Regions from separate parts of the Bacillus sp. 179-C3.3 HS genome, predicted to be linked through region 2. Evidence: predicted binding sites of a transcription regulator. Region 2 holds the regulator's gene; each other region holds the start of a gene.

Region 1 (10,334 bases), on a different contig from region 2:
GGCAAATGACGAAAGAAAGGCTATCTTCAGCGTGCTCATGGTCGCCTTTCGATATCGCTTTGACACCTCAGCAATATTGAGAGAATGCTTTTTACTGATGCCTAAGTAACGCAGCGTTTCAAGACCTCGGAGGGAATCAGTAAAATGATTGGATAGTTTCTCATACGATCTCCACTGTTTGGCCGCTTTAAGTTTGGCGACAAGGCCAAGCAATATCATAAAAACAATTAAAATCGGCAAAGTCACAATTAAAATGACGGCAGATGTTTCATCTAATGTCCAGACATACACGAGGACCATGACCGGAATGACGGCCATGTTCACCATTTTAGGCAAAAACAGCTGTAAATACTGACGATATTGGGCAATTCCCTCCATCGCTAATGTCACAAGCTTTCCAGTTCCCTTTTTCTTTGCAAAGGCTGGACCTAACCGAAATAGTTGGTCTAACAGCTGTTTTCGCACGTCTGCTCCAATGCGAGTAGAATAGACAAACATGACTTTCTCTCGAATCAAGGTAAGGCCATGCCGCACCGCAAAGGCAGCAAGAAACAGCAAGACATAAGGCGTCGCCTGTGTGAGGCCTTTCCCGTCAAATAGCGTAGTAATAGCATGTACCAGCCACTGTGCTTGAAAAATGATACTTGCTCCTTGGATGAGCGACACAATACCTAAGAGGGCAAGAAGCCCTCTCATTCCTTTTAGTTGCAGCAAACGTTTATCCATTAGTACGGCATTGGCTCCTTACCGCTGACACGCTTACGGAAAACGTAATAGCTCCAAATTTGATACCCAAGCACAAAAGGTAACAAAGAAAGGGCTACAATCGACATAACCGTCAGCGAATAGGACCCTGATGCAGCATTTTGAATCGTTAGGTCAAACGACTGGTTAATGGAACTGATCATCACTCGCGGGAACAATGCGACAAAGAGCATCGACACTGTGACCATAATACCTGCCCCTGTGAACAAGAATGTCCAGCCATCACGCTCTTTTTTCATGAAAATAAAAGCAGCTACATAACAGATCACAATTAACACAGTTAAAGGAATGGTGATGATTGGGCGCACTGTATAAATGTCTGTTTCAATGATTGACACACCGACAAATAGAACTAGTAGCGGCAGTGTAATCAGCCATACACGCTGTCCAAGCTTCCTTGCGCGCTGTCTTAAATCACTTTCTGTGCGAAGTGTGACAAAGATCAAGCCATGCAAGAGGCAAAGGACAGTGACTATCACGCCGCCGATGACTGAATAAAGATTGACAAAGTCTGTAAAACCAGCATACATATTCATACTTTGATCAATTGGCATCCCACGTAAAATACTTGTGAACAAAACACCCAATAGAAACGGCGGTAGCAGACTCCCAAAGAAGATCACCCAGTCCCACGTTTTGATCCAAGAAGCTTTCTCAACCTTCCCTCGAAACTCAAAGGCGACCCCTCGCCCGATGAGCGCTAATAAGAGAACAGCAAACGGAATATAGTATCCGCTGAACATCGTGGCATACCAATGAGGGAATGCTGCGAAAATGGCTCCACCGGCTGTAATCAGCCAAACCTCATTGGCATCCCAGAAAGGACCGATGGTATTAATTAAAATACGACGTTCGTGATCATTTTTTCCAAGTAGATGCATGGACATCCCTACACCAAAATCAAATCCTTCTAAGAAGAAAAAACCAACAAACAACACTGCGACAAGAATAAACCAAATCTCGTTAAGATATGCCATGATACGCGCCTCCATCAAATGGATCTGTAGACAGGTCCGTTTCATCCTTTTGATCTGTGTTCTCTTCAGAGTGTGCACCTTTTTTAATTTCTCGAATGAATAAGTAGGCAAGCACGATCGCGAGAATTAGATAAATGGTCGTAAAGCTAATGACTGAGAATAACAGCATGCCATATGATACGTTCGGTGAAATCGATTGAGCGGTCGTCAGCATACCAAAGACGGTCCACGGCTGACGCCCGATTTCAGTCATAATCCAGCCAGCTGAGTTCGCAATAAATGGGAAAGCAATCATCCACACCATGAAGCGTAAATACCATTTGTTCGATTCAAGTTTCTTTCTAAAGCTCAAGTACAAGCCAATCATACTGGCAAATATCATGAGCATCCCTGAACCTACCATGATTCTGAAACTCCAAAACGTTGTTTTCACTGGAGGAATGTAGTTTCCTGGGCCATACTTTTCTTCATACTCCTTTTGAATTGTCAGCATGCCTGGAACATCTCCACTGAATTTCTGATAAGCCAAATAACTTAAAGCAAATGGAATATTGATTTCCCCAGTGTTTTCTTTCTTATCTGTGTCAATATTGGCAAATAATGTCCAAGCGGCTGGGTCTCCACTATCCTCCCAGAGACCTTCACTTGCTGCCATCTTCATCGGCTGTGATGTCATCAAATGCTTCGCTTGTTCATGCCCAGAGAACGCTACACCTATACCAGAAAAGAGAGAAAGCACCATGGCGATCTGGAATGACTTTTTGAAAAAAGCCACTTCTTGCTTTTTGATCATTTTATAGGCACTAACACCTGCAATAAAGAAAGCACCTGTTGCAAGTGAACCGAACAGGACGTGCGGGAATTCCACCCAGAGCTGTGGATTGGTGACAAGAGCCCCGAAGTCATTCATTTCTGCACGGCCATTTTCCATGACAAATCCAACTGGTTCCTGCATAAAAGAGTTGGCTAGTAAAATCCAAAACGCCGAAAAAATCGTACCTAGGGAAACAAGCCAAATACACAGCAAGTGAATTTTCTTCGGAAGACGATCCCAACCGAAAATCCAAAGGCCAATAAATGTCGACTCAAGGAAAAAGGCCAATAGTGCCTCAATGGCAAGCGGTGCACCAAAAACATCACCGACAAACCTTGAATAATCAGACCAGTTCATCCCAAATTGGAATTCTTGCAGGATCCCTGTCACTACACCTACTGCAAAGTTGATGAGGAAAAGGTGCCCCCAAAACTTCGCCATTTTTTTATAAATATCTTTTTTCTTTACAACATACAAGGTCTGCATCAATGCGACGATAAACACCAAACCTATAGACATAGGAACAAAAATAAAATGAAATAATGTCGTTGAGGCAAATTGAAATCTTGCTAAAAACAGCTCACTCACAGCCTTACATCCTCCCTTACTTTCACATGCCGAATGAGATGAAATCATCATGCTCAATACTTCACAAAAAGTTCATTATTTGTTCAATCCTTCACAAATAATTGCTCTCTTGAAATGGCCCTCTAGGTGAAATTTTCCTCTTGATTTTCATTCGGTTAGTTATTTACACCTGTACTTTACACCCAGATGATTCAAAAATAAAGTAAATTTTACCTAAAAATTGGCTTTTATTGTGTCAGTTTTTCGAATACTTTGTCAAAAATATGTGACAGGCTTCAATGAACATCAAAAAAAATAGCGCTGCGTTCTAGCCACAGCGCTTTGTCATTTTACACTTTTTCCTGTAAAGCAGGTCTTGTCACTTGTACCTCATAGTACGTAATTTTGTTCTTCAATAGTCCTTCAGGCTTTGCTTTTCCATGTGCATGTGCGTCACCGAATGCCTGAGATTTCGTCCAATTGACAAAGTCTTCTTTTCGATTCCAGCGTGTATGAATGGTCACTTCATCGTAATCAGTCGTCTGTTGTGTGACCCATACCTCCATGCCTAAAAACCCTTCCATAAACTCTACTTGCCCCTGTTTATTAAACCGCTGGACAAGATGGTCGGCACTGCCCTTTTCTACTCTCACTTGGTTATTTACTATGATCATCTTCTGTTCATCTCCCTTTTGTTGTTGAATGGATGCGATAGGGATAATGAGCGGATGCTCCCCATTTAGGTGAACTTCAGCCTTTATCCCAAACACATCCTTGAAAAATTCCTCTGTGAATACTTCTTTCGGTGACCCGATTTGATGTACTTGACCACGCTTCATAGCAATCAAGCGGTCACAATATTTTGCGGCCTGCTGTAAGTCATGGAGAACCATTAGCACGGTAAGTCCATGTGTTTGATTCAGTTGTTTGAGCAGCTCTAGTAAGTCGAGCTGGTGGGCAATATCTAAATAAGTGGTGGGCTCATCCAGAATGATTGTATCTGTCTTCTGGGCAAGCGCCATCGCAATGTATGCCTTTTGTCTCTCTCCACCCGATAATGTGTGAAGCAACCTGTTTTCATTATTACGGCTATTTGTCACATCAAGCGCCCACTCAATGGCTTCCTGATCTGTCTTCGTTGATTTTTTCCAAAGCGAACGATGAGGGCTGCGTCCAAGCGCTACTAGCTCACGTACCGTCATCGCAGGTATTGCTGTTCTTGTCTGCAAGAGAACAGCGATCTCTTTTGCAATCTCCTTCGCCGTCATCTTATGTTGCGGGATATCATGAAGGTAAATCATGCCATTTTCGATAGATGTCAGGCGTGCGACTGCTTTAATAAAAGTCGATTTCCCTGAACCATTCGGTCCAATAATGCCCGTCATACTTCCCTTAGGGACAGCTGCTGAAATGGAAGACAGCTGAAAATCCCCTTGATTGAGACTCACCTCTTCCATGACAATCACATCCAAATTAACATCCAAATTAACCCCTCCCTTTCTTTTTTAATAAATAGAGGAAGAAGGGCGCACCTATACAAGCAAGTAATATACCAACAGGCAATTCAATCGGTGTGAACCAGACCCGTGCCGCTGTATCTGCAAACACCACAAGCACCGCTCCGCCTAGTATGGAAATAGGGAGTAAGTATCGATAGTCATCACCAATCAAGAGACGGACCAAATGAGGTACAACAAGCCCGACAAATCCAACTAATCCGCTGACACTGACAGCGACACCCGCTAAAAGTGCTGCCAACGCAATCAAGAAAAACCGAGTACGCTCAACCCTTAGCCCTAGCAGCTGTGCTGATTCATCACCAAGCAACAAAAGGTTTGCCGGCTTGATTGCAAAGAAACAGAGACATAATCCAACAAGCGCGTATGGTAAAACAAACTCCACATGGTGCCAGCTTCGTCCGTTTAATCCTCCTGATAAAAAAGGCAAAACAGCTTGCACACGTTCACTATAAAGCACCATCAACCCGTTCATGACCGCTCCAAGTAGTGCATTCACAGCGACACCTGCCAAAATCAATTTCAGCGGTGAAACGCCTTGATCAAATGACAGGACATACACAACAAGTGCCGCTAATAATGCTCCAAGAAAGGCGGCTATTGGAAGCAAGTACGTGAATTGTGGGAAAACAATCATAGTAAGGACAGCTGCCAGACCCCCACCAGCTGTGACCCCAATAATGCTAGGGTCAGCGAGTGGATTCCGAACGACTCCTTGCAAAATGGCGCCAGAAGCTGCGAGACACGCCCCAACGATGCAGCCTAGCAATACACGTGGCAACCTGATATCCAACACAATTTTTTCATAGACTGGTTGACCAGATCCCGACAAAGCAGAGACAAGATCAGCCATAGACAATTGAACAGACCCTAGGACAAGTCCTAGACATAGGGCCACACATAAAGAGAGAAACAATCCTGGAATAAGCCAATGTCGTCTCGTCTGCCTTTTTTGAAAATCTAGCTCTGAATTCATCTTCATGATGACAATCGCTTCATTTTCTTTTCGAGTTCATCAATCGCTCTGATGACGTCTGCACCCGGATTCGTACCGAATAAATCACTTGGTAGAACCTCCACATGCCCATTTTGAACAGCCGAGACATCATGCCATGCCGCGTTTTGTTTCATTTCACTCATAAAGCCTGCTTTCACATCTTCAGGGTTACTGTGTGTCATCAGCAAAATGAGATCAGGATCAGCTTCAATCACTTTTTCGGCATTGATTTGTGCATATTGTGGAAATGCCTCAAGGGCCGGCTCTTCTGCGGCAATATTCGTACCGCCAACAATATCTAATAAATGTCCACTCAAGGAATTTGGAAGTGCTGCCATATAAGTACCTGGCGCACCATACACGACAAGTGTTCTCACTTTTTTCTTAGGGTGTTTGACCTCTTTTTGACGCTGGTCAATTTGACGATTGAGCTTGTTCGCCTCCTGCTGTTTCCCCAGCATCTTCCCGAATAGTGTAATTTGGCGCTGGATATCCTTCACTGAATTGGCTTTCGTCAAAAGAAGCTGTGAACCAATACCTTCTATAGAAGAGATGTCCTTACTGTTCAACTGTTCATTCCCTAGGACAACATCAGGTCTTAAACTCGTGATGAGCTCTAGATCATACTGATGTGTGGACCCAATCGTTTGTACAGACTCAGCTTTTTGTAACGGATCTGGCAACTCAGCAGATGGCCGGCCGACCACCTCACCACCTAGGGCGTAAATGATGCTCATGTCCCCAGTCGATAGAGCAACAATGCGCTTAGGCGGTTGATCAAATGACAACGTTCTGCCGGCAAAATCTTTTACCTTCAGCGCCCCTTGCCCGCTCTCTTGATCTACCGTTACGGACTGACTGCACGCGCCAAGAAGCAGCAAGACGAGCCCTACCGTGATCACATGTAAGAATTTCAACCGTTCTCTCTCCTTTTCTCTTAAACTTCCTTTAACTTCGCCTGAACCACCAGACGTCCGCTTTTCGGTGCAAGCGCATGATCACAGGTGGATAAGGTGAGGATCAAGTCATCAGTGGATACGTCTGTCTTCGTTTGATAGATTGATTTCTGACGTACTGCTTGCAAGTAGTGTGCATATTCACCAAGATCTTGAAAATCGGTTTGGATGTAATCAAAATCCACCGTCGTTTCATACACCGCAAAAATTTCTGCTTCATACCTTTGATACAGCGTATCGTACTGAAATGTTTGGTGGTCGTTGAAAAAGTCCTTTTTCAAATAGTTTGTGAGTCCAGCGAACATCGATCCATCCCTCATTCGATGCCCATACACCACTGTATTGGGGCTTTCGTGCAAGACGTCATTTCGATAGTCCATAAAAATACTGCCTGCCCTCGTCTCATTCCTCAAATAGTTCCGTGTTAAATAGAAGGCATTATCATGTGACTGAACAATCGGATACTGAATCATTGTCCCATTTATATCGATCCAACCGACAATATCGTCATTCACTTGTCTCAACTCATCAAAGGACGTACGGATCTGTCCAGATTTCCGCGCCTCATTCGTCACTTCTTCGTGTCTATACATCGTCTGCGCTTGTGCTAGCACCTGACGATTCTGATAATATCCAAACAATTCTAGACCGATGGCCACTCCGCTAGAAATAAACACACCTAGACATATCCATGTCACGATGCGTTGCCCGATCCGTCTTCGTTTCACACTGCCTCACCTGCTTTTTCCTCAAAGCTTATATGCCAACAGGTACGATGTACATTCCTGTTTCTGCATCCTGTCTAATTGTGACGGACACATCATAAATGTGTCGCACCATTTCTTCTGTTAACACCTCGTTTGGGCGTCCTTCGTTTATGATCTGTCCATCCTTCATCGCAATGATGACATCACTATAGCGGACAGCCTGATTCATATCGTGCAACACCATCACAATCGTTAATCCATGCACAACATTTAATTCTCGAATGAGTTCAAGAATGTCAATTTGATAGTACATATCCAGATAGGTCGTTGGTTCGTCTAAGAAAAGAATCGGTGTTTTCTGGGCTAAAGCCATCGCAATCCATACTCGCTGCCGCTCTCCACCGGACAGTGAGGCGAGTGTCACTTTTCTTTTTTCCGTTAGCTTTGTACAGGAGAGCGCCCATTCAATCGCTTTTTCATCCTCTTCTTTGTCCGCTCCTCGCAACGTTTGGTAAGGGGTTCTACCGAATGCGACGACCCGCTCAATCGTTAAATCTAACGGGGCTTCATTTTGCTGATGGACGACAGATAGCTTTCTCGCCAGATCCTTTGGCTTGAACGCATGGAGCTTTTGACCATCTAGCGTAATCGTTCCTTTGTTTGGACGATGGTTATTCGCCATCAAGGACAACAGGGTTGATTTTCCTGACCCATTTGGACCGATAATGGTCGTAATTTTCCCTTTTTCTATACGCGATGTGACCGATCGCACGATGTCCCTCCGTTGGTCGTATGAAAAAGACACGTCATGAATGTCCATGTATGCGATCCCCCCTTCTCAATAAAAAGATCAGAAACGGCCCGCCAATCACAGCCATAATGGTCGAAGCAGGTATTTCGTTTGGCGCGACGAGCGTTCTGCCCAGCGTATCGGCTGTTAAAATGAGTAGTGCACCGCTCAATGCGGAAAATGGGATCAATACCCGATGATCGGAGCCGACAAGCCTTCTTGAAATATGAGGAATGAGCAACCCCACAAATGAGATCACACCCGCTACCGCAGCCGTCACCGATGCTAATAAAACGGCTGTTATTGATATGAAAAGACGCATTTGGGTCACGCGCATCCCTAAGTTTTTGGCAGTCTTATCCTGAAGTGCTAGCAGGTTACACCATTTGCTGAAAAAGAGGGCAATAACAAGACCAATGACACCATAGATGCCGAATAAGCGGACATCTCCCCACGTTTTCATCATCAGATTGGATTGCCCTGACTGATTGATCGTGATATTGAAATAGCTACAAATGGTCACAAATGCCTCTGCTAGTCCTGTAAACATGGCATTTATCGCAATTCCGACCAAAATCATGCGGATCGGACTTAAACCACCTTTCCATGACAGAACATACACTAGAAAGCATGCGATAGCGCCGCCTAATAATGAGAATAGAGGAGAATAGAAATAAAATTGAGGGAGCGCTGTAATTGTCATTAAAGACAAAAAGCTCGCACCTGATGAAATGCCAATGACACCCGCATCAGCTAATGGATTTCTCATGACCGACTGTAGCAGCACACCAGAGACTGACAAGGCAGCCCCAGTAAACATCGCAATGAGCATACGAGGCATTCTCAAATCTTTAATGATTTCTACCTGTGGGTGTTGACCGGTGATGAGCCCTTCCAACAATTCAAATGGCGTAACATGAATACTCCCAGTGATGGTGGAATACAGAAATACGCCGACCAGTAAAAGACTGACTATCAGAAATAAAATCCCTGTTTTTTTCATCTTGAACGTCCTTTTTATCATTAAAATTGGCCACTTATGATGGATACAACATGTGCGTCAATTCTTCTAATGCCTCTCCAGCCTTTAAATTGCCTGTTGTTCCAAATAAGCTTTCTTCTAAGTCATACACTCGGCCTTGTTGGACCGCTTTAAAATGTCTCCAAATATCATTTGTTTTAAATTCTTGATCAAACATTTTCACGACCTCTTCTGGCATACCATGTGCTGCTCGGAGGATGATATCTGGATTGGCTTTTTGTAAATACTCTGTATTAGACGCCAAGTACTCCATTTGCTCACCTTTGACAATATTGTCCCCTCCTGCAATACGCACGAGATCACCGATATATGAGTTCTCTGTCGCCACCAAGTAACTGCCTGGTACTCCAAGTAAAATCAGAACAGACGGCTTACGTTTTCCTTCCGTTCTCTCTTGTATGTCTTTCTTTTTTTGTTCAAAAGCTGACACGATCCGCTTGGCTTGTTTCTTTCTGTCATACTGATCTCCGAGCTTCGTAATGGCACTCTCCATTTTGTCTAGGCTCTCAAGATTTAAATAGGTGGTCGGGACACCTGCTTGTTGAAAAGGTTTCTCTAAATCATATTGAAGGGTTGTGACAGACAGGACTTGGGTCGGTTGAAGTGATTGAATGATTTCCATATCTGGGCTCATTGGATTGCCGACTTCTGGTAACCCTTTGTATCGAGTTGGCAATGATTTTTGACTTGTTGGCACCCCAACAAGATCCAGCTCTAGGGCATCCATGATCTCAACCGCAGCTACTGTCGTAGCGACGATGCGCTCGTTTGTTTCTTTTTTATTTTGACCTTCTCCTGACCGTTCAACTGTCTGTGAGCAGCCTGATGCGACCAAGCACACAAACAAAGCGAAGATCAGAATGCATAACATGCGATGCTTCAAAAACAGAAGCCTCCTTTCGAAAAAAGAGAGTGATGCGCCGAGATTTAGGCGCATCTCACGATCAAACAGAACCTACCTTGTACGTGTTTGATACTTTCTCACGAGCACAAGCAATGATCCCGCAAATAAAAGAACATATACCCATAAGAGCGATGTATCTCCTGTTTTTGGATTCACTTGACCTGTTTCAGACTTGGTTTGGTCATCCGTTGGATGGAATGTCATCTGCTCTGCACCAGTTTCCTCTGGGAGAAGATTCACCAGTTGGTTTTTGTGCGAATCGTTATCATTTTGATTTTTAACAAAGTCGATCTGCTCA
Region 2 (10,334 bases):
AATGAGGTGACCATCATCTTGAAATTGTCTTGGACGACTAAAGGAGCAGATGAGACAAAACGGATTGCAGCTGCTCTAGCTAAACTTGTATTACCAGGGGATGTCTTGACATTAGAAGGCGATTTAGGCGCAGGGAAAACCACTTTTTCAAAAGGTTTTGCAGAAGGCTTAGGGATTACCCGTATCGTCAATAGCCCTACTTTTACGATTATTAAAGAGTATACCGATGGCAGACTGCCACTTTACCATATGGATGTGTATCGCATGGAAGATGCGGATGAAGATATTGGACTTGAGGAATATTTTGAGGGTGAAGGTGTATGCTTAGTTGAATGGGCACATCTGATTGAACCACAATTGCCTTCAGCTTATTTAAAAATTGAAATGCATAGGACAGAACGTGAAGAAGAACGTCATCTCACGTTTTATGCAAAAGGGGATCGCTACGACACCCTGTGTAAGGAGATGAAGGAATTTGACCATACTAGCCATTGATACCTCTAACCACACATTAGGCATTGCGATTGTCAGAGATGAGACAGTGATTGGGGAAAGTATAACTTATTTAAAAAAGAATCATTCCGTCCGAGCGATGCCGACTGTTGAAGCTTTAATGAACGAGTGTGGTGTGACGCCGAGCGATTTAAGCAAAATCGTCGTGGCAAAAGGACCAGGTTCTTATACTGGGGTTAGGATCGGGGTCACCATCGCAAAGACACTTGCGTGGACACTTTCCATTCCAATCACATCGATCTCTAGCTTAGAGACACTGGCAGCGAATGCACATTATTTTGATGGATGGATCTCACCATTATTTGATGCGCGAAGAGGACAAGTTTATACAGGATTGTATCAGTTTGAAGGCGGAAAGATCAAAGAAGTGAAGCCTGATCAAAATGTACCGATGACGGATTGGCTCCATGATCTAAAGACGGCAGAAAAGCCCGTATTATTTCTTGGTCATGATGTCCATCTTCATCAAGACAATATTCGCTCAATATTAGGAGAAACAGCTGTTTTGGCAGAGGGATCATTACATAATCCTAGACCTTCCATGTTGGCTTTTCTAGGAGCAGATCGGCCTGTTGAAGAAGTACATCAGCTTGTCCCTAACTATATTCGTTTGGCAGAAGCGGAAGTGAAATGGCTTGAAGGACAAAACTAATGTCAACACAGTAGACATCAGAAAAATGACGGTAGAGGATATTCCTGAGGTGTATACGATTGAAGTGCATTCGTTTACCGTTCCTTGGAAAAAGGAATCCTTTGTGTATGAGATTCTTCACAATCAATATAGCCATTATTTTCTCATTGAGGAAGAAAAGAAGCCTGTTGGCTATTGTGGTGTCTGGATTGTCATGGATGATGCACAGATTACCAACATTGCGATTCTACCTGAGCATAGAGGAAAGGGCTATGGTGAAGCATTGCTTCGGCATGTCATTGATTTTTGTAAAGAAAAAAAGACAGATCATCTTTCATTAGAAGTGCGGGTGTCCAATACACCAGCACAATCCCTTTATGAAAAGCTTGGTTTTAGACTTGCTTCTGTGAGAAAAAATTATTATACAGATAACGGGGAAGATGCATACGTCATGTGGGTGAATTTAAATGAGTGAACAAAAAGATCGATTCATATTAGGAATAGAAACGAGCTGTGACGAAACGGCTGCATCCATTGTGAAAAATGGAAAGGAAATCATTGCGAACGTTGTTGCCTCACAAATTGAAAGCCATAAACGATTTGGTGGTGTTGTGCCAGAGATTGCTTCCAGACATCATGTGGAACAAGTCACGATCGTATTAGAAGAAGTCATGGCACAGGCCAAGATGAGCTTTAAAGATTTAGATGCGATTGCTGTCACAGAAGGTCCAGGTTTAGTCGGTGCGCTTCTCATTGGTGTCAATGCAGCGAAAGCGTTAAGCTTTGCACATCAACTTCCGCTTGTCGGTGTTCATCATATTGCTGGGCATATTTATGCAAACCAGCTAGTCGGTGAATTGACATTTCCTTGTTTAGCCCTTGTGGTTTCTGGAGGACATACTGAGCTTGTGTACATGAGAGAGCATGGTTCTTTTGAAGTCATTGGAGAAACATTGGATGATGCAGCTGGAGAGGCTTATGACAAAGTAGCACGTACAATGGGTCTCTCATATCCGGGTGGACCTCATATTGACCGATTGGCACATGAAGGAAAGCCAACGATCAAGCTCCCTCGTGCATGGCTTGAAGAAGGATCTTATCATTTTAGCTTCAGTGGATTAAAATCAGCTGTGATCAACACGTTACACAATGCGGCGCAAAAGGGTGAAACGATTGCACGCGAGGATTTAGCAGCAAGCTTCCAAGAAAGTGTCATAGAGGTACTTGTAGGAAAGACGTTAAAAGCAGCTGAAGCCTACAACGTCAAACAGGTTGTTCTAGCTGGAGGGGTGGCAGCAAATAAAGGGCTGAGAGAAGCTTTAACCTCAGCATTTGCCGATCAACCCGATGTGAATCTAACCATACCTCCGCTTGCCCTATGTACAGATAATGCAGCAATGATTGCTGCTGCGGGCACGGTCGCTTTTGAGAAAGGAATTCGGGGAGATATGGCCATGAATGGTCAACCTGGATTACCACTTGTATCATATGAATGAGGCTCCTGTGGATATACAGGAGTTTTTTTATTGATTAAAATAAGATTATTCACAAAAAACCGTAATATATCCACAATTATTTGAAAATTTCACTTTCATTTGAAGAGGTTGTGTATAAAAACCTGTTTTCTTGTGGATATGTGATTAAAATACTGTGGATAAAGTGGATAAGTCTAATGTGGTTAAGAAACATAAAGAAAATTTTGTGGATATGTCTGTGGGTAAAATGTTTTCAAAAGAAAAAGAGCACCCATGTGGGTACTCTTTATGATTCCGATAGTTCTTCCCATTCGGCAAAAAGTGATTCAAGCTCTTGATTGAGTGAATCATTTTCAGTCTGGATGGCTTGGACCTTCTCGTGATCTTGAAAGATTTCAGGATCACATAACAATTGTTCATTGTCCGCAAGCTTTTCCTCCATCACCGCAATTCGCTCTTCGATGTCTTCAATTCTTCTTTGTTTTTGTCTTTCTTTCTTTTTTAATTCTTTTTCCTCTGCATAAGAAAGCTTAGTGGCTTCAGTGGGTGCTGCTGATTGTTTCTTTTGTACTTCGTGGTTTTGTAGTGCTTCAAGTTCTAATTGTTCGTTTTTCTTTTCAAGGTAATAGTCGTAGTCACCGAGGTATTCTTTCGTCTCGTTTGGCGATAGTTCAAGAACTTTTGTTGCCAATCGGTTAATAAAATATCGGTCATGCGAGACAAATAAAATCGTCCCAGGATAATCGATGAGAGCATTCTCTAAAATTTCCTTACTATCTAAGTCAAGATGGTTGGTTGGTTCATCGAGAATGAGAAAATTGGCTTTTTGTAGCATAAGCTTAGCCAAAGCAAGACGAGCTTTTTCTCCACCGCTCAAAGCGTGAACAGGCTTCAAGACGTCATCACCGGAGAATAAGAAATTTCCTAAGCAAGTACGAATTTCCTTTTCGGTCATATGCGGATAATCATCCCAAAGCTCATTTAAGACCTTTTTGGAGGATGTGAGTTTCGCTTGTTCTTGGTCATAATAACCGATGGTGACATGGGAGCCAAAGGTGATGTCTCCTTTTACTGGCTTTAATGTATCCGTTAAGGTCTTTAAGAGTGTTGATTTTCCGATACCGTTAGGACCAATCAGTGCCACGCTGTCTTCTCGCATGATATGGAACGAAAGGGAAGAAAGAAGCGGTGTCTTTTCATCATAACTAATCTTTAGATCATGTACCTTCAATACATCATTGCCACTTTGTCTTGTGATATCAAAACGAAAACTTGCCGATTTTTCATCACCTAATGGTTTATCTAAACGATCCATTCGTTCCAATTGTTTGCGCCGGCTCTGAGCTCTCTTTGTAGTGGATGCTCTTGCTAGGTTGCGATCGACGAAATCTTGGAGCTTGGCGATTTCCTCTTGCTGTTTTTCATATTGCTTCACTTCTCGTTCTAACTGCTCAGCCTTCAGTTCAAGGTACTTGCTATAGTTACCGGTAAACTTCTTCATCGCTGTTCTTGAGACTTCGTAGACATGGTTTACGACTTTGTCTAAGAAATAGCGGTCATGGGAGACGATGAGAATCGCACCTGTATAATTTTGCAAATATTGCTCAAGCCATGATAAAGTATCAATATCTAAATGGTTGGTAGGCTCGTCCAGAATTAACAGCTCTGGTTTCATTAATAAAAGCTTTCCGAGCGCTAGACGTGTTTTCTGACCACCACTTAAGGATTGAACGGTTGTGTCGTCTTCAAAATGACTAAAGCCAAGTCCATGAAGAATGGAGCGCACATCTGCTTCATATTGATAGCCACCTTGATCTTTAAAATCTTGTTGCAGCCTGTCATAGGTTTTCATAAGGGAATCAAGCGCCGCACCTGTGGAAGAAGCCATTTTTTCCTCAATGGTTCTCATCTCTTGTTCCATTTCTTTTAAATGATCAAAGACCGATAATAACTCATCTTTTAACGTACGGGTAGACGTCACATCGGTATGCTGTGCCAAATATCCAATTGTGAGGTCTTTTGGTCTGATAATGTCGCCTTGTTCATATGACATTTGTCCAGCAATGATTTTTAAAAGTGTGGATTTGCCTGCCCCGTTTCGACCTACAATGGCAATGCGATCCTTTGCTTTGACTTCTAATTTTATATTCGTTAAAACGGTATCAGCGCCAAACGATTTTGACAGCTGATTCACTTGTAGAATCATCATGTAACTTCACCTCTGCTATAATATGTTTAGTGTAGCTTATCAGCAGAGAACCGGCAAATCTTACATACGATCACGGTTGTCAAATGAAAGACAGATAGGAAAAAATAGTGTATGATTTGGATAAGGAGCGTTTAACATGAGTCAATTTAGCCATTTTAACGAACAAGGAAGAGCAAAGATGGTGGATATTAGCGATAAATCATCTACGGTCAGAACCGCAGTTGCTGCTTCAAGCGTTCGAATGATAGAAGAAGTATTTCAAAAAATACAACAACGTGAAATTGGAAAAGGGGATGTGCTCTCTGTCGCACAAGTTGCTGGTATTATGGCAGCAAAGCAAACATCTCAGATCATTCCTATGTGTCATCCGCTTGCACTAAAAGGTGTGGATATCTCCTTTGATTGGGAGGAAGACGGAAATGCGTACATTCTAAACATACGCGCAAAGGTCAAAACAAAAGGAAGTACGGGTGTGGAGATGGAAGCGCTCACTTCCGCTTCAGTATGTGCACTGACCGTCTACGATATGTGCAAAGCCATTGATAAGGGCATGATCATCGGTCCGACCTATTTAGTTGAAAAAACAGGCGGGAAAAATGGTGATTTTCACAGAGAACTTGATATTTAAGTTGGAGGATCTTATATGAATATAGACCAGTCAAAAATTCCACAAGCAACAGCCAAACGTTTGCCGCTTTATTACCGTTTTTTAAAAAATCTGCATGCCTCAGGAAAACAAAGGGTATCTTCTGCAGAGCTTAGTGATGCAGTCAAAGTGGATTCTGCAACGATTCGTCGAGATTTCTCATACTTTGGTGCACTTGGGAAGAAGGGGTACGGGTACAATGTTGATTACCTGCTTACTTTCTTCAGAAAAACCCTTGATCAAGATGAGATGACGAATGTCATGCTTATCGGGGTGGGGAACTTAGGGACTGCTTTTTTACACTATAATTTCATCAAGAATAATAACACAAAAATTTCAATGGCTTTTGACGTGAATGAGAGTAAAATAGGAAGTGAGATAGGCGGTGTGCCTGTCTATGATTTGGATAAGCTTGAAGAGCATGTTCAAGAGGTGGGAGATATTCCTGTTGCGATTTTAACAGTACCTGCCGTAGCAGCTCAGTCCATTACAGATCGTTTGATTGCCCTAGGCATCAAAGGAATCCTTAACTTTACGCCGGCTCGCTTGAATGTGCCGGAACACATTCGAATTCATCATATAGATTTGGCGGTTGAACTTCAGTCTCTTGTGTATTTCTTAAAGCACTATTCTGTTACACAGGAGGACTGACGAAAAGGGGTAAAGGGGGTGGAGCAAATGGGTCCAATCGGTCCTGGAAGTTTGATTCTGATTGCGATTGTTGCGCTCATTATTTTTGGGCCGAAAAAGCTTCCTGAATTAGGAAGAGCAGCAGGAGATACATTACGTGAATTTAAAAATGCCACAAAAGGTTTAGCTGATGATCAAGAAGAAAAAAAGAAAAAAGAAGATCAGTAGAATAGGATGAGCTTCATGAATGTCAAAGATATGCCGCTTATGGAGCATATTGTGGAACTGCGAAAACGTCTCGTGATCATTGCGATGTTTTTTATCATGTTTATGGTGGTGGGTTTTTTTCTCGCCAAGCCGGTAATTGTCTATTTGCAAAATACCGATGAAGCGGCATCGCTCACATTGAATGCGTTTAAACTCACTGATCCACTGTACGTGTTTATGCAGTTCGCATTCGTCATTGCGTTGATTTTGACGTGTCCCCTTATTTTATATCAGCTTTGGGCATTTGTGAGTCCAGGCTTGTATGAAAAAGAAAGAAAAGTGACACTTGCGTACATTCCAATTGCACTGCTTTTATTTTTGAGCGGTGTGGCTTTCTCTTATTTTATTTTGTTCCCATTTGTCGTTGATTTTATGACAAGCATGTCGAATGACTTACATGTGGAGCAAGTGATCGGGATTCATGAGTATTTTACATTTCTGATGCAGCTAACACTTCCATTTGGTTTTTTGTTTCAAATGCCGGTTGTGCTGATGTTTCTCACGAGACTTGGAATCATTACACCGATGTTTTTATCGAAAATTCGCAAGTATGCCTATTTTGTCCTCCTTGTCATTGCCGCACTCATTACACCGCCAGAGCTTGTTTCTCACCTCATGGTTACCTTGCCAATGCTTGTCTTATATGAAGTGAGTATTGTCATTTCTAGGGTGACCTACCGCAAAATGCAGCAAACAGATGAGAAGGAAGAAAATCATTATGTGTCATAAAAAAAGCATCGTGATCGAATGTGACCACGATGCTTTTTCTATTGAGAGAGGATTTGGTCGATAGCGTGGAAGAGTTTTTGGTAATAAGCGGCCTCATGTGGCACGACATCGTGCAGACCGATCCATCTCATTTGCTCATGTCGTTCTCCGGTTGCATCGATCTCAAAGCCTTCGATCTGAATACGATCGCAGTGACCCGTTAAAAGTCGATATGCATCTTGTACCTTTGTTCTGTAAAGACCAGCCACTTCTTCCTTCTGTAAATGAACGTTCAGGTGTGTTTCTTGACTGACATAAAGATACACGTGACAAAACTCACGATCGATCAGCTGAGGCGTGTGGATTTCATCCTGTATGATACCGGCAAAGGAAAGATCTTGAAAAGGGATTGAGAAACCGAGTTCTTCCTCGATTTCTCTTACCCCGTCAGAAGGCTTTTCATCTGAGAGAAGATGACCTGCTGCTGTGATATCAAACATAGAAGGGAAATCCTTTTTTGAGTGGCTTCTTAGCTGGAAATAGAGATACATGGTGTTTTGTTCTTTTTTGAGTAGCCAAAAATGAAACGTTTCATGCCATAGCCCCTGAGCATGGACATCTGATCGTGCGGCAACCCCGATGAGTTCTTGTTGCTTGTTTAAGATGTTGATTTTTTCATCTTCCATCAAGGATCTCCCCCATAAAAAAACCATTCTCCAAGCGGCGGAAAATGGTTTTTGATTTATTTTTGTTGTTGTTTTTTTAGTTTGACAGAAAAAGCGAACATTTTAAATGCGATGTTGATATTATAAGCCGCAAACACCATCAGCAGAATGCTGTAAAATGACCACATATTACCTGGGTTTTGAATGGCCATATAGGTAAAAGCCACACCAACGGCAAAGTAAATAACGCCCCATACAACAGGGTTTCTCATGAGAAAAAGCCTCCAATAATCATTTGCATTGTTTGAGATTGTTCTTCAATCATTTTTTTCACTGGCTCAATCTGTACAAGAACGACGAGCGAGTTCATCAGCATATGAGCACCAATCGGAACAATGATCCGTTTTGTTTTCACATATAAGAATGCGAAGGTAAAGCCCATCGCTGTATATAACAAGATGTGAGAGAAATCATTGTGCACAACAGCAAAAGTCACTGAACTGACAAGTGCGCCAATGAAGAAATTGGTCTTTTCATAAATCACACCAAAAATAATTTTTCGGAAGATGATTTCCTCTAATATAGGTCCAATGATTGCAATAACGATCACAAGCAACGGAATAGCTTCCATGATGGATAGTATAGCTTTTGTATTTTCTGATTCCCTGCCAATACCAAATGCATATTGCTCAATCAATCCTGCAAACGTCTGTGCAAAGATGGACAGAAAGAAACCGCCAATGATCCAGGCAATAGCAGAGCCGGTCGATACTGGTGCCTCATTCCGAAGTGTAGCTTTTGGTACTGTCCGAAGAATGAGCAAAATAATAATCAATCCAATACAGAAACTAATGATGGTCCAAGTACCTGACAGTTGTGATAGCTCCTCTTGAGTTATCGGTTTTTGAATGAACCCCAACCATTTCATGACAAACGCATATGGAATCACAGAAAACTGGACCAATATATAAGTTAAGATTATGTACCAATATTGTTTTTTCAAGTAACGAAAACCCCTTTACTAAAAGAACTAGATTTATTGTAACACAAGTCTTCTTCTTCGTTGAAAAGGAAAGAATTCTTTGATCCAAAAAGATCGTGAAAGCGTCAAAAAAATTTAAAGGTTTTTACTTGAAATTGCAGAAGACATTCTTTATTATAATAAATGTGTTAGCACTCGTTGATGATGAGTGCTAAAAAAGACTACATATGAAAATTGAGGAGGTTGTTTCTTATGTTAAAGCCATTAGGCGATCGCGTAATCATTGAACTCGTTGAATCTGAGGAAAAAACCGCTAGCGGTATTGTCTTACCGGATTCTGCAAAAGAAAAACCGCAAGAAGGTAAAATTGTGGCAGCAGGTTCAGGTCGTGTACTTGAAAATGGAGAGCGCGTTGCGTTAGAAGTCAATACAGGCGACCGCATTATCTTCTCAAAATATGCAGGTACTGAAGTGAAATATGAAGGAAAAGAATATCTAATCCTTCGTGAAAGCGACATTTTAGCTGTTATCGGTTAATCACATAAAAACTATTTCTAAAAAAACTGAGGAGGTTTCGTTATTATGGCAAAAGATATTAAGTTCAGTGAAGAAGCACGTCGTGCGATGTTACGTGGTGTAGATGCACTTGCAGATGCTGTAAAAGTAACTTTAGGACCTAAAGGACGTAACGTGGTTCTTGAGAAAAAGTTCGGTTCACCGCTCATCACAAATGATGGTGTAACGATTGCAAGAGAAATCGAATTAGAAGATGCATTTGAAAACATGGGTGCAAAACTTGTGGCTGAAGTCGCAAGCAAAACAAACGATGTAGCGGGTGACGGTACAACAACTGCTACGGTTCTAGCTCAAGCGATGATCCGTGAAGGCTTGAAAAACGTAACAGCTGGTGCAAACCCTGTTGGCGTACGTAAAGGGATTGAAGAAGCAGTCAAAGTAGCACTTGAAGGCCTACATGACATTTCAAAACCGATTGAAGGAAAAGAATCAATTGCACAAGTTGCTTCTATTTCTTCTGCAGATGAAGAAGTCGGTAGTCTTATCGCTGAAGCAATGGAGCGTGTAGGAAACGACGGTGTCATTACGATTGAAGAATCAAAAGGATTCACTACTGAGCTTGAAGTGGTTGAAGGAATGCAATTTGACCGCGGATATGCTTCACCATACATGGTGACTGACTCTGATAAGATGGAAGCTGTTCTTGAAAATCCTTACATCTTAATCACAGACAAGAAGATCACGAACATTCAAGAAATCCTTCCAGTACTTGAGCAAGTCGTACAACAAGGAAAACCATTATTGCTTATTGCTGAAGATGTAGAAGGCGAAGCACTTGCAACACTTGTTGTGAACAAACTTCGTGGAACATTCAACGCAGTGGCAGTGAAAGCACCTGGCTTCGGTGACCGTCGTAAAGCAATGCTTGAAGACATCTCTATCCTTACTGGCGGAGAATTAATCACGGAAGACTTAGGACTTGACCTTAAATCTACTGAAATCGGTCAACTTGGCCGCGCGTCTAAAGTTGTGGTCACAAAAGAAAACACAACAATCGTAGAAGGTTCAGGAGACTCTGCTCAAATCTCAGCA
Region 3 (10,334 bases), on a different contig from region 2:
GTCACCCAGCCGATCATCAACTGTCCAGCCTCGCTTCTTTCTGCCACAAATGCTTCTAATCGCGCTAGATCCTCTCGCTGCTTCTCTGTCATCCCGTGAGAATAATAGGTTTCATCAAAGTCACAGAATACGATCCATTGCGGGCGTTTCGGCTGCGTCAGCAGTGTTTTATTGAACGGAAGATTTGATAACATGTAGCACCCCCTCGATGACCTTCTCTTGATCTTGCAGAGGCATTCCTGGATAAAGTGGCAAGTGAAGCAATTGCTGTGCTGCTTTTTCCGTGTGCGGTAATGATGTTTGTGAATATTTTTTGGAGACAAGCGGCGTTTGATGCTGGTGTGACAGAATCGGATAATACACATCAGTCTCTATCCCAATCTCTAATAATTTCTTCGCCACTTCGTCACGGTCGCCTTTAAGCACTCTCATCGGAAATAGATGCCATACATGATCCTCTGTTAGTGTCGGAAGCTTGATATATCCTTCATCTTCAAGTGTGTGTAACTGATCAATATATCGCTTGGCTAAGTAAAAGCGCTTGAAATTTTGCAGTCCTAAATACTTCATTCGCTCAAGACCAATCGCTGCTTGCAAGTTATCAATTTTTGAATTTAAACCATAGTCACTGCGTTTGACATTTTTCTTTCCCGGTGCAAAACCGTGATAGCTGATTTCCATACATTTTTCCGCAAGGGCTTCATCATTTGTCACGATGGCACCTGCTTTCCCGCAGACCCCTAGGTTTTTGTAAGGGTTAAAGCTCAGAACGAGTCCATCTCCAAATGCGCCAAGTCCGCTGCTGCCAATTGCCTGACAGCCATCCTCAATCACCTTCAGACTATGTTTCTTCGCAATCGCCGAAATGGCTTTCATATCTGCCTGCTTTCCATATAAGTGAACAGGAAGTATGCACACAGTCTTATCTGTGATATGCTTCTCAATTTCGTTCGGATCAAGGCAATAAGTCTCCGGGTCAATATCGGCATAAACCGGAACGCCACCGATGGCAAGCACTGCATTTTCTGTTGCAGCAAAGCTATTCGCAGGCAAAATCACCTCATCTCCAGGATGGACGCCTGCTGATATGAGGCTAATCATCAGGGCATCCGTCCCACTCGAAGTCGCAATGACATATGTTTTTTCTAAATAATCAGCGAGTGTCTTTTCAAAAAGTGGAATGTAAGGACCCGAGGTAAAACGACCAGAGCTCAAGACTTCTTTCAGCACATGCATAATATCATCAATCTCATCCTCTGAAATGAGCTTATCAACAGGCAGGAATGGTATCTTTTTCCCCTCACTTTGTTTATAATGGAAGAGAATTTTTTCCAAACCAATGTGCACGACATCTTGGTCAAGGAACGTCGCCAATTTTTCATTTGCAACATGTTGTTCAACCACATCAGGCTTCACTTGAACGCCTTGATTGATCATATCCAGCAAAGGGAGATAATCCTTGCTTTTACCTGATATCTTCGTCAATATTTGCATGCCATTCCCTCCAATTTATCAATTCCAAATGCTAATATTTAACATGTTTCACATTGTAAATGATGTTATCGGTTTCAGAACAATAACTTTGTGTAAAGGATTTGTTAAAATGTGTACAATTTATGAAATCGCCAAACGTTGCGGCGTGTCTACCACCACCGTTTCTCGGGTGCTGAACAATCATCCATATGTGTCGGAGGAAAAACGACAGCACATTTTACAGGTGATGAAGGAAATGGAGTATACCCCAAGCTCCGCAGCTCGAACCCTTCGATCACATCAGACAAAGACCATTGCTGTGTCTGTACCAGCTGTGGATCATCCTTTTTTTGCACAATTGATTAAAGGCATTTCAAAAGAGGCACTCGATCATGGCTATAAAACAATCGTACTCCAGACGTTTTACCAAGCGTCACTTGAGCTGGAAGGCCTTCAACTGTTAAAAAGAAAAGAAATAGATGGTGTCATCCTAGGAGCACTAGAAAATGAATGGAAAAAGATCAAGCCCTTCTTAACGAACGGTCCGATCGTGATGGCAAACGAATATCATCAGACGGCTGACATTCCGATTATTGGATACGATGAGAGAGAAGCGACTTATAAAGCAGTGGATTATGTCATCCAGTCGGGACGCCATTCCATTGGATTTTGCTTTGATACAGAAAGCAGTGAAGCACAGAAACAAAGAAGACAAGGTTATCTTGATGCGCTTTCTACTCACGGTTTGCCGCTAAAGGAAGAGTGGCTGTTTGGTCATGCCTTTACGATTGAAGACGGCTTCCGCATCATGAATGTGATCCACGAGATGTCAGAGGCTCCTGATGCCGTATTCACCGGCAACGATCAAGTTGCAGCTGGACTGATCAAACAAGCCATTGCATTAGGCTATCAAATCCCTCAAGATCTAGCGGTGATCGGCTATGACAATCAAGCCATTTGTGAAGTCACAGCGCCTACTATCACCACCATCGACATTCCGATCGTCGAGCTTGGCCAGCAGGCGGTACAGCAAATGATTCAGCTGCTTCAACAGAAAAAGCCATTGCAGCGTGAACAAATTCAACTACCTACTCAGCTCATCACAAGAGAATCTACATAAACAAAAAAGACTGAGATCCCTCTCTCAGTCTTTTCATTATGAATCTATACAAATTGGGCAAGAATGAATGTCCATATACATACGATGGCGAGCAAGATGAAGCTATACTTGACCGTCTTTTTGAAGAGCTCTGATTCTTTCCCTGTTTCTCCTACCGCTGCTGTAGCAATGGCAATCGATTGCGGAGAAATCAGCTTCGCCATGACACCACCGGTCGTATTCGCGCCGATTAACAAACTTGCCTGTGAACCGATTTGAGTCGCAGTAACTGCTTGAAGATTCCCAAATAGGGCATTGTTACTCACGACAGATCCCGTAATAAACACGCCGATCCACCCAAGGACTGGGCTCACAATTGGGAATAAATCGCCTGTTTTTGCAAGTGCAAGACCAATCGCAGAGCTAAGACCCGCAAAGTTTGCCAAGTTGGCAAAGCCCATCACAAAACAAATGGTGAGCACAGGCACCCACAGCTCTTTTACTGCTGCTTTTAAACAAGCGGCACCTTCTTTTAATACAATCTGTCTGCTAAACAATCCTGTCAACATCACCGCAACCAGAATGGCAGTACCTGTTGCACTGATGACATCCACTTTAAAGATGGCATCAATGGCGGTTTCTGTTTGGGTAATAGGTGGTAATTTCACAATTTGCTGATGCAAAAATGGCACCTTCACCAAAATCGTCGTCCAGTTGAGGGGTCCTCCCTCAGCGAATAAAGCTTTGAAAGCAGGAAGACTCCACACTGTAATAACAACAGTTAGGATATAAAATGGAGACCACGCTTTGATGATTTCAATACCTCGATACGTTTGTTTTTGTTCGATTACGGGTGCGCCTTTCTCACGATAAATGCGTTTTGGCTGCCATTTCCGAAGAAATAAAGCCAAAATGCCCATACTAGCTAAGGCTGAAATAATGTTGGCAAGCTCCGGACCCATGGTCACCATTGTCACAGCTTGCAAGATCGCATAACTTCCACTGACCATTAGCAAGGCTGGCAACGTTTCTTTGATTCCTTTAAAACCATCGATAATGAAAATGAGTAAAAATGGAATGCAGAATGAAATAAATGGAATCGTATAGACAAGTGCTTGAGACAAAGCAAGTGGTGTCATATTGCCCATCTGCGCCCCTGTAATGACTGGAATTCCTACAGCACCAAATGCGCCTGACGCTGCATTGGCAATTAAACAGAGCATCGCTGCTTTTAATGGTTTAAACCCAAGCTCTGTTAAGAGCGCGGCACTAATCGCAATCGGTACACCAAACCCCGCTGCTCCCTCTAAAAAAGCATTAAAACTAAAACCAATTAATAAGAGCTGAAGACGCTGATCTTGAGAAATGCCTGCAATACTAGAACGAATCACATCAAACTTCCCAGATTTCACAGCAATTTTATAGAGCCAGACCGCCATGATCACGATATACCCAATCGGCCAGAGCCCATTAGATATACCGAGTACCACAGCAGATAGTGCCTTTTCTATCGGCATATGAAAGAAGAAAACAGCGATAACAAAACTGACGATTAAGGTGATACAAGCGGCTATAACGCCTTTTAACTTAAATAGGGTTAATGCAAGTAGGAAAAATAGGATGGGAAGCAACGCCACAAATGCACTGACGAATTCATTCCCAAACGGATCATATATTTGTTGCCACATCGTGTTCATCTCTTTTCTACTGAAGTAGGTTGCCTAGATTGTTTAAAAGTGAGGAGCTAAAATTTCTTTTAATACGTGCACACTGTGTGCGAATTTCTCTTTTTCCGTATCGTTCAGCGCTAGCTCCATAATGTCTGTTGCACCATTTCGGTTGACCAGAGCAGGTACACCAATGTACACATCCTCAGCCCCGTACTCCCCATCTAATAACGTGCTGACTGTCAAAATACTGTTTTCATTGTGCAAGATGGCTTTTGTGATGCGGGCCAAACTCAAGGCTATGCCGTAATAGGTCGCCCCTTTTTTCTCAATAATTTGATAAGCGGCATGGCGTACATTTTCCATGATGTCATCTAAATCTTCTTGTTTATACTGATCGTTTCTTTTCATAAATTCTGTAATCGGCACACTTCCAATATTCGCATGGCTCCAAACAGCAAGTTCTGTATCACCGTGCTCCCCAATGATGTAAGCATGCACATTGTGCGCCGCTGTTTCAAAATACTCACTTAACATATATCTAAATCTTGCAGTATCAAGCGTTGTACCACTACCAATCACTCGTTCTTTTGGCAGACCACTGAACTTCCAAGTCGCATACGTCAAAATATCAACAGGGTTTGTTGCAACTAAGAAAATCCCATCGAATCCGCTTTTCATCACATTTTCTACAATGTCCTTAAACATATTTAAATTCTTCTCAACAAGGTCTAGTCTCGTTTCGCCTGGCTTTTGGTTCGCTCCAGCACAGATACATACAATATCCGCATCTTTACAATCCTCATAATCGCCATACCATGTATTTACAGGGTGCGTAGCAAAAGCTTTTCCGTGGTTAAAGTCCATCACGTCACCCATTGCTTTGTCTTGGTTAAGATCAATGATAACTAATTCATCTGTAATCGGTTGATTTATTAACGTAAAGGCATAACTACTGCCGACGAGACCTGCTCCAATAATGGCTACTTTGTTTACTTTTTTGTTTGTCATGTTTCCTCATCCTCCTGAGTAAAACTAGGTTGTTTTGTTTGTTTGTGAAATACTTCACATTCATATTGTGCAATACTTCACAAACTTTTTCAAGAGGTTTGTTAAAAAAATGATGTAACAAATTTGTGAACACTCTTTGAAACGGTTGCACAAAAAAACTGCCGAATCGAGTCGGGCAGTTCAAAGGTTGAAATAAAGAACTTATGTTGCTTTCATCACTTACTTGATTTCCATTAACTCCGCCGGTAATTCACGCCTCTCGACAAAGCAATTTATCATTTCAGTAAAAAGCTCTTTCCGTTCAAACGTAAACGTATGACCAATGTCTGGAACGATGACGCCAGATGCCTTCGGATGTGCATTTGCTATCTTTTTCGCCGATCGTTTCATAATGCCTTTCTCTTTTTCTCCCACTGTGACGAGTATACGTGCTTTCGCTTGCTGGAACGTGTGCGGGAGCTTGTAATGGAGATTTTCCCTGAACATCGTTTGCAAGGTTTCTTTCAACAAAGATTTAGAATCTACTGCATAGTGATGCACCGCATGGCTTGGAACCCCTAGTTTCTCTGCTTGAAGTTGAATAAACCAGTCCTTCTTTAAGAGAGGGTATGTAAGAGGTAAAATGGGTTTCACCATGACATACAGCCATGGAAGTGGCATCACAAGGGCACTGTTGATCACTGCCACATCTACTAAATCTGGCTCACTCGATAACAGTTCAACAGCAACCTGTGCCCCGAGGGAAAAGCCAATCAGAATGACTGTACGACCGTGTGCATGCTGTTTCATCCATGTGATGACCTCACGCGCATTTTCCTTCATTGAGAAAGGCTGTACATTTGCTCTTGTCCCGTGCCCAATTAAATCAGGGGTGTAGCAATCATACGTTTCCTTCAAGCTCTCGACCTGCTCTTGCCACATCCAACGACTCACCCCACCGCCATGTAAAAATACCATCACCGGCTTCTCATCCTTTGACAACAACTCGTCCACCATCCTTATATATAGAAAAAAGCAGCCGCTTTTTGAGCAGACTGCTTTTTCCATATGCTCCCTTCTATTATACGGGAGCCATCATATGATTGGCTATTTTTTCAAATCCTCAATTGAGTTGACATCCTTCATATAAGTTGGAACAACTAAACCAATTTTAACACCTTTCATACTTGTACCCACATCTTCATATTTGCCTTTAAATTTCTCTGCATATACTTTATGAGTTTGTGGGAGCCATGCTGCAAGTGAAGCATCTGCGCTTCCATCAGCAATTGCTGTCCACATTGGTCCAGCTTCAACCTGAGTTAACGTTACGTTATAACCTAAATCTTCTAACACCTTACCTACAACATGTGTACTAGCGATTTCACTATCCCAAGCAACGTAGACAAGTTTAATTTTTTCACCGTTCACCTTATCTACACCTTTAGTCCATTTACTCACTAAATCCTCATGTTTCTTTACAAAGTCCACTGCTGCATCCTTAGGTTTTTCTCCTTCTTGGATTGCAAGCATTACTTCACCCATATCATCTTCAGTCCAGTTAAACTGGCTAAGGACTTTATTTGCTTGCGGTTGATCCTTTTCAAAACCTTTTCTAGTAATTGTATGAATTTCTTCTGCTTCACCGTAAGTACCCTTAGGGTCTTTCAGATACTTCAAATCGTACTTAGAGAACATCCAATGAGGATTCCAACCTGTGATGACGATCGGCTCTTTTTTATCATAGGCTTTCTTTAAAGATGCTGTCATGGAAGAACTAGAACCTGAGATTACTGACCACTTAGATAAGTCGTAATCCTTTAGAACATTATCTGTTGCTTCCATAATACCTGCTCCTGGGTCAATTCCAGTTATCTTATACTTTACCTGTTCTCCGACTGTTGCATCTTTATCATTCGCTGCACTACCACAAGCAGCTAATCCCAAAGTCAAAACTGCGGCCGCACTAAGTCCTATAATTTTCTTAAACATTAAACGTCCTCCTTCGTTTTTTTGGTCCTTATATTTTGTGTAATTCGGTCAAGAACAATAGCCAAGATGACAATGGCAATTCCTGCCTCTACACCAGTCCCTGTTTTCAATTGAGTAACAGCTCGATAAACTTCTTCACCTAGTCCAGGCGCACCAACCATTGACGCAATAACAACCATAGACAAAGCTAACATAATACTTTGGTTAATCCCTGCTAAAATCGTCTTTGTAGCAAGTGGCAATTGCACTTTAATTAAACGTTGACTCGTTGTCGAACCGAATGCTTCAGTCGCTTCAATTAAAGTAGACGGAACTTGTTGAATACCTAGTATTGTCATTCTAATCGTTGGAGGCATCGCAAAAATAACAGAAGCGACAACTCCAGGTACTACCCCAATATTAAAGAAGAGAATAGCCGGTAACAGATAGACAAACGCAGGCATTGTCTGCATTAAGTCTAAAATAGGTGTAACAATTTGCCTAACCGTATTTTTCTGTGAAGCCCAAATGCCGATCGGAATACCGATCACAATCGAAATGATAACAGATGTTAAGACCAATGATAATGTCTGTAACATGGCATCCCAATAGCCAAGATAATCAATGATAAAGAAACCTACTAATGCAAAAATAGCAATTCCTTTTTTACTAATGAACCAAGTAAGACCAGCAAAAATGATGGTCAAAATGATTGGTGGAATAAATCCTAAGCCATCCGTAATCATTTGAACAAATGCGGCCAAACCATCGGCAATGCCATCAAATACTCCGCCAAAGGTCGCAGTTAACCAATCAATAAATTGATCAATCCACTCTGCTAAAGGAATTCTAGGAAGTGATGATAAAGATAGCATTTAGTTCACCTCCTGTTTGTGAATTAAATTAATGTATTGATCATTTCCTGCAAGCGCACCAATGAGTGCCCCTTTTACGACAATACCCTTCATACGGTCTTTATCGTCTACGACAGCAATTGGGATATTCGATTCTGATACAAGTTCGAAGAGATCCGTTAGCACCGTATCTTGGTGAATTGTTTTCATGTTTTTGTGGATTACATCTTTTAAAGCCAATTGATTTTCTGATGCTCTCTTTGCTTCTTCTGCAGAAATGACTCCTAACAGATGATTTTGTTTATCGACTGCATAAATAGAGGATATACCTAAGTTTTTCATTAAAGTTAAGGCAACTCTTGGCCCCTTATCAATTTGAACAGTCTCTGCTCTTTTCATAATATTACCAGCTGTCAACACTTTGGATAAGTCTACATCCTCAACAAAGCGTTCTACATATTCGTTTGAAGGACTCATTAATATCTCTTCTGGTGTACCAATTTGAACAATATTCCCGTCCTTCATTAATACAATGCGGTCACCGATTCTAAGTGCTTCATCTAAATCATGTGTAATAAAAACGATCGTTTTGCCAACTGAACTGTGAAGGTCTAACAATTCATCTTGCATGTCCTTTCTAATCAATGGATCGAGTGCACTAAATGCTTCATCCATTAATAAAATGTCAGGATCATTTGCAAGTGCACGTGCCAATCCAACACGTTGCTGCATACCACCACTCAATTGGTTTGGATACTGATCCTCGAACCCTTCAAGACCCACTAGTTTGAGTGACTCCATGGCTTTTTGCTTACGATCTTCTTTCTCAATCCCTTGCAATTCTAGACCATATTCTGTGTTCTCTAGGATGGTACGATGCGGGAACAAGGCGAAGTTTTGGAAAACCATGCTGATTTTTTTCCGTCTTACTTCACGCAATTGATCCTTTGACATATTTGTTATCATATCCCCATCAATATAAATTTCGCCGGAGGTTGGTTCGATTAACCTATTTAGCATCCGCACAAGTGTGGATTTTCCGCTCCCTGATAGCCCCATGATGACAAATATCTCGCCGTCATACACATCAAAATTTGCTCGATTGACACCAACTGTGGCGCCGGTCTCTTTCAGGATATCTCGTTTTGTTTTCCCTTGTTCAAGCATTTGAGATGCTTTTTTAGCATTTTTACCGAAAATTTTAGATACATTTTTTATCTTAATCTTGATCTTTCTCTCTTCAGAATTCATGTTTTCCCTCCAAATTAGCATCCTTATAACCGTAACATAAGCCTCATGATGCGAACAATCTTTAGAATTCGCTTATTTCCGTACAATATGTATGAATTTCAATTAGATGTCTGGTGATTAGAGATCATACGCCGTATTACTCTTAAATCCTGTTGAATGCTTCAAAACCTATTGATTTTACGGGGTATTTCCTCTCATGAGTCAATATTTTACTAGAAATCCGTCATCTTGTTCATAATAAGTTGAATGCTTGTGTCACCAGACTTCCTCGCCTATACGCGATTGAACCCCATGCATAAAATTTACCCGAAAAAGGTCACACAAAAACCTATTTCACTCAAATTTTAATAAAACTGTCTGCAACTTTGGTTACAGACAGTTCAATTGTTAGGACTCTAATGCAGCCCGTTTGATATTATCTTGAAGTTCAAGCATACGCTTTGTACCGTCTTCGCGTAGTCGCTTGTTTTCTTCTTCGATCTGCTTTGTCTCTTTCATCCCTTGGACAATCGTATTAAACGATGATTCAATCGTTTCAATATCGATGCTTGGTCGACCTGATAATTTGGCGATTTCCACACTTTGACTAGAGATGTTTTCAGCATTTCGTTTGAGCATTTCATTTGTTCTTCTGTCAAGCTCACTCATTGAATCAGCCACAAGCTTTTGTCTTTTCGCTGTGACCGCTTGAATGATTCCATTTTTGAAAATTGGAATGGTAATGATGAAGGCAGAGTTGATTTTCCCGATCAATTTCGTATTCCCACGCTGTAGCAAACGAATTTGAGGAGCTGTTTGAAGAGCTACCATCCGAGCCATATCAAGATCATATACACGCTCTTCGAGTGCTTGAATTCCATTACGAAGCGTGTCCAATTCCATTTGCGCCAACTGATTTCCACTTGCCGCTTTTTCTTCAAATGAAGGAACCACTGCTTTTAATTCTTCGATTTTCATTTGACCAGCCACGACATACTTTTCAAGCTCCATATAGTATTGAATGTTATGCTCATACATTTCTTCGAGCGT

What was found. Region 2 encodes Rex, which represses fermentation and respiration genes when NADH is low (regulators of the CRP and FNR family bind a similar motif). Its sites were predicted from a motif close to TTGTGAAATATTTCACAA; they were not measured.
Region 1: the regulator Rex is predicted to act here: its motif matches at 3,224-3,241, upstream of AB1K80_RS00465 (cytochrome ubiquinol oxidase subunit I).
Region 3: the regulator Rex is predicted to act here: its motif matches at 5,293-5,310, upstream of AB1K80_RS07915 (L-lactate dehydrogenase).

Annotation. Positions count from the first base shown of each region.
Region 1 covers NZ_JBFEFT010000001.1:84,933-95,266, reverse strand. The annotation lists gene cydD (thiol reductant ABC exporter subunit CydD) at 1-726, opposite strand, end outside; gene cydB (cytochrome d ubiquinol oxidase subunit II) at 726-1,742, opposite strand; gene AB1K80_RS00465 (cytochrome ubiquinol oxidase subunit I) at 1,729-3,144, opposite strand; gene isdG (heme oxygenase) at 3,474-4,607, opposite strand; gene AB1K80_RS00455 (FecCD family ABC transporter permease) at 4,609-5,622, opposite strand; gene AB1K80_RS00450 (ABC transporter substrate-binding protein) at 5,619-6,554, opposite strand; gene srtB (class B sortase) at 6,575-7,321, opposite strand; gene AB1K80_RS00440 (ABC transporter ATP-binding protein) at 7,350-8,120, opposite strand; gene AB1K80_RS00435 (FecCD family ABC transporter permease) at 8,107-9,093, opposite strand; gene isdE (heme ABC transporter substrate-binding protein IsdE) at 9,128-10,015, opposite strand; gene AB1K80_RS00425 (NEAT domain-containing protein) at 10,088-10,334, opposite strand, start outside.
Region 2 covers NZ_JBFEFT010000010.1:1,293-11,626, forward strand. The annotation lists gene thiL (thiamine-phosphate kinase) at 1-5, shown strand, start outside; gene tsaE (tRNA (adenosine(37)-N6)-threonylcarbamoyltransferase complex ATPase subunit type 1 TsaE) at 16-495, shown strand; gene tsaB (tRNA (adenosine(37)-N6)-threonylcarbamoyltransferase complex dimerization subunit type 1 TsaB) at 476-1,165, shown strand; gene rimI (ribosomal protein S18-alanine N-acetyltransferase) at 1,191-1,619, shown strand; gene tsaD (tRNA (adenosine(37)-N6)-threonylcarbamoyltransferase complex transferase subunit TsaD) at 1,612-2,640, shown strand; gene AB1K80_RS08255 (ABC-F family ATP-binding cassette domain-containing protein) at 2,906-4,828, opposite strand; gene moaC (cyclic pyranopterin monophosphate synthase MoaC) at 4,965-5,456, shown strand; gene AB1K80_RS08265 (redox-sensing transcriptional repressor Rex) at 5,472-6,125, shown strand; gene AB1K80_RS08270 (twin-arginine translocase TatA/TatE family subunit) at 6,153-6,332, shown strand; gene tatC (twin-arginine translocase subunit TatC) at 6,348-7,100, shown strand; gene AB1K80_RS08280 (NUDIX hydrolase) at 7,139-7,765, opposite strand; gene AB1K80_RS08285 (YdiK family protein) at 7,822-8,016, opposite strand; gene AB1K80_RS08290 (CPBP family intramembrane glutamic endopeptidase) at 8,013-8,747, opposite strand; gene groES (co-chaperone GroES) at 8,979-9,263, shown strand; gene groL (chaperonin GroEL) at 9,309-10,334, shown strand, end outside.
Region 3 covers NZ_JBFEFT010000009.1:39,400-49,733, forward strand. The annotation lists gene AB1K80_RS07895 (HAD-IIB family hydrolase) at 1-194, opposite strand, end outside; gene AB1K80_RS07900 (DegT/DnrJ/EryC1/StrS family aminotransferase) at 169-1,494, opposite strand; gene AB1K80_RS07905 (LacI family DNA-binding transcriptional regulator) at 1,604-2,593, shown strand; gene AB1K80_RS07910 (L-lactate permease) at 2,638-4,260, opposite strand; gene AB1K80_RS07915 (L-lactate dehydrogenase) at 4,303-5,250, opposite strand; gene AB1K80_RS07920 (alpha/beta fold hydrolase) at 5,470-6,231, opposite strand; gene AB1K80_RS07925 (glycine betaine ABC transporter substrate-binding protein) at 6,337-7,221, opposite strand; gene opuAB (glycine/proline betaine ABC transporter permease subunit OpuAB) at 7,221-8,075, opposite strand; gene opuAA (glycine/proline betaine ABC transporter ATP-binding protein OpuAA) at 8,076-9,305, opposite strand; gene AB1K80_RS07940 (toxic anion resistance protein) at 9,693-10,334, opposite strand, start outside.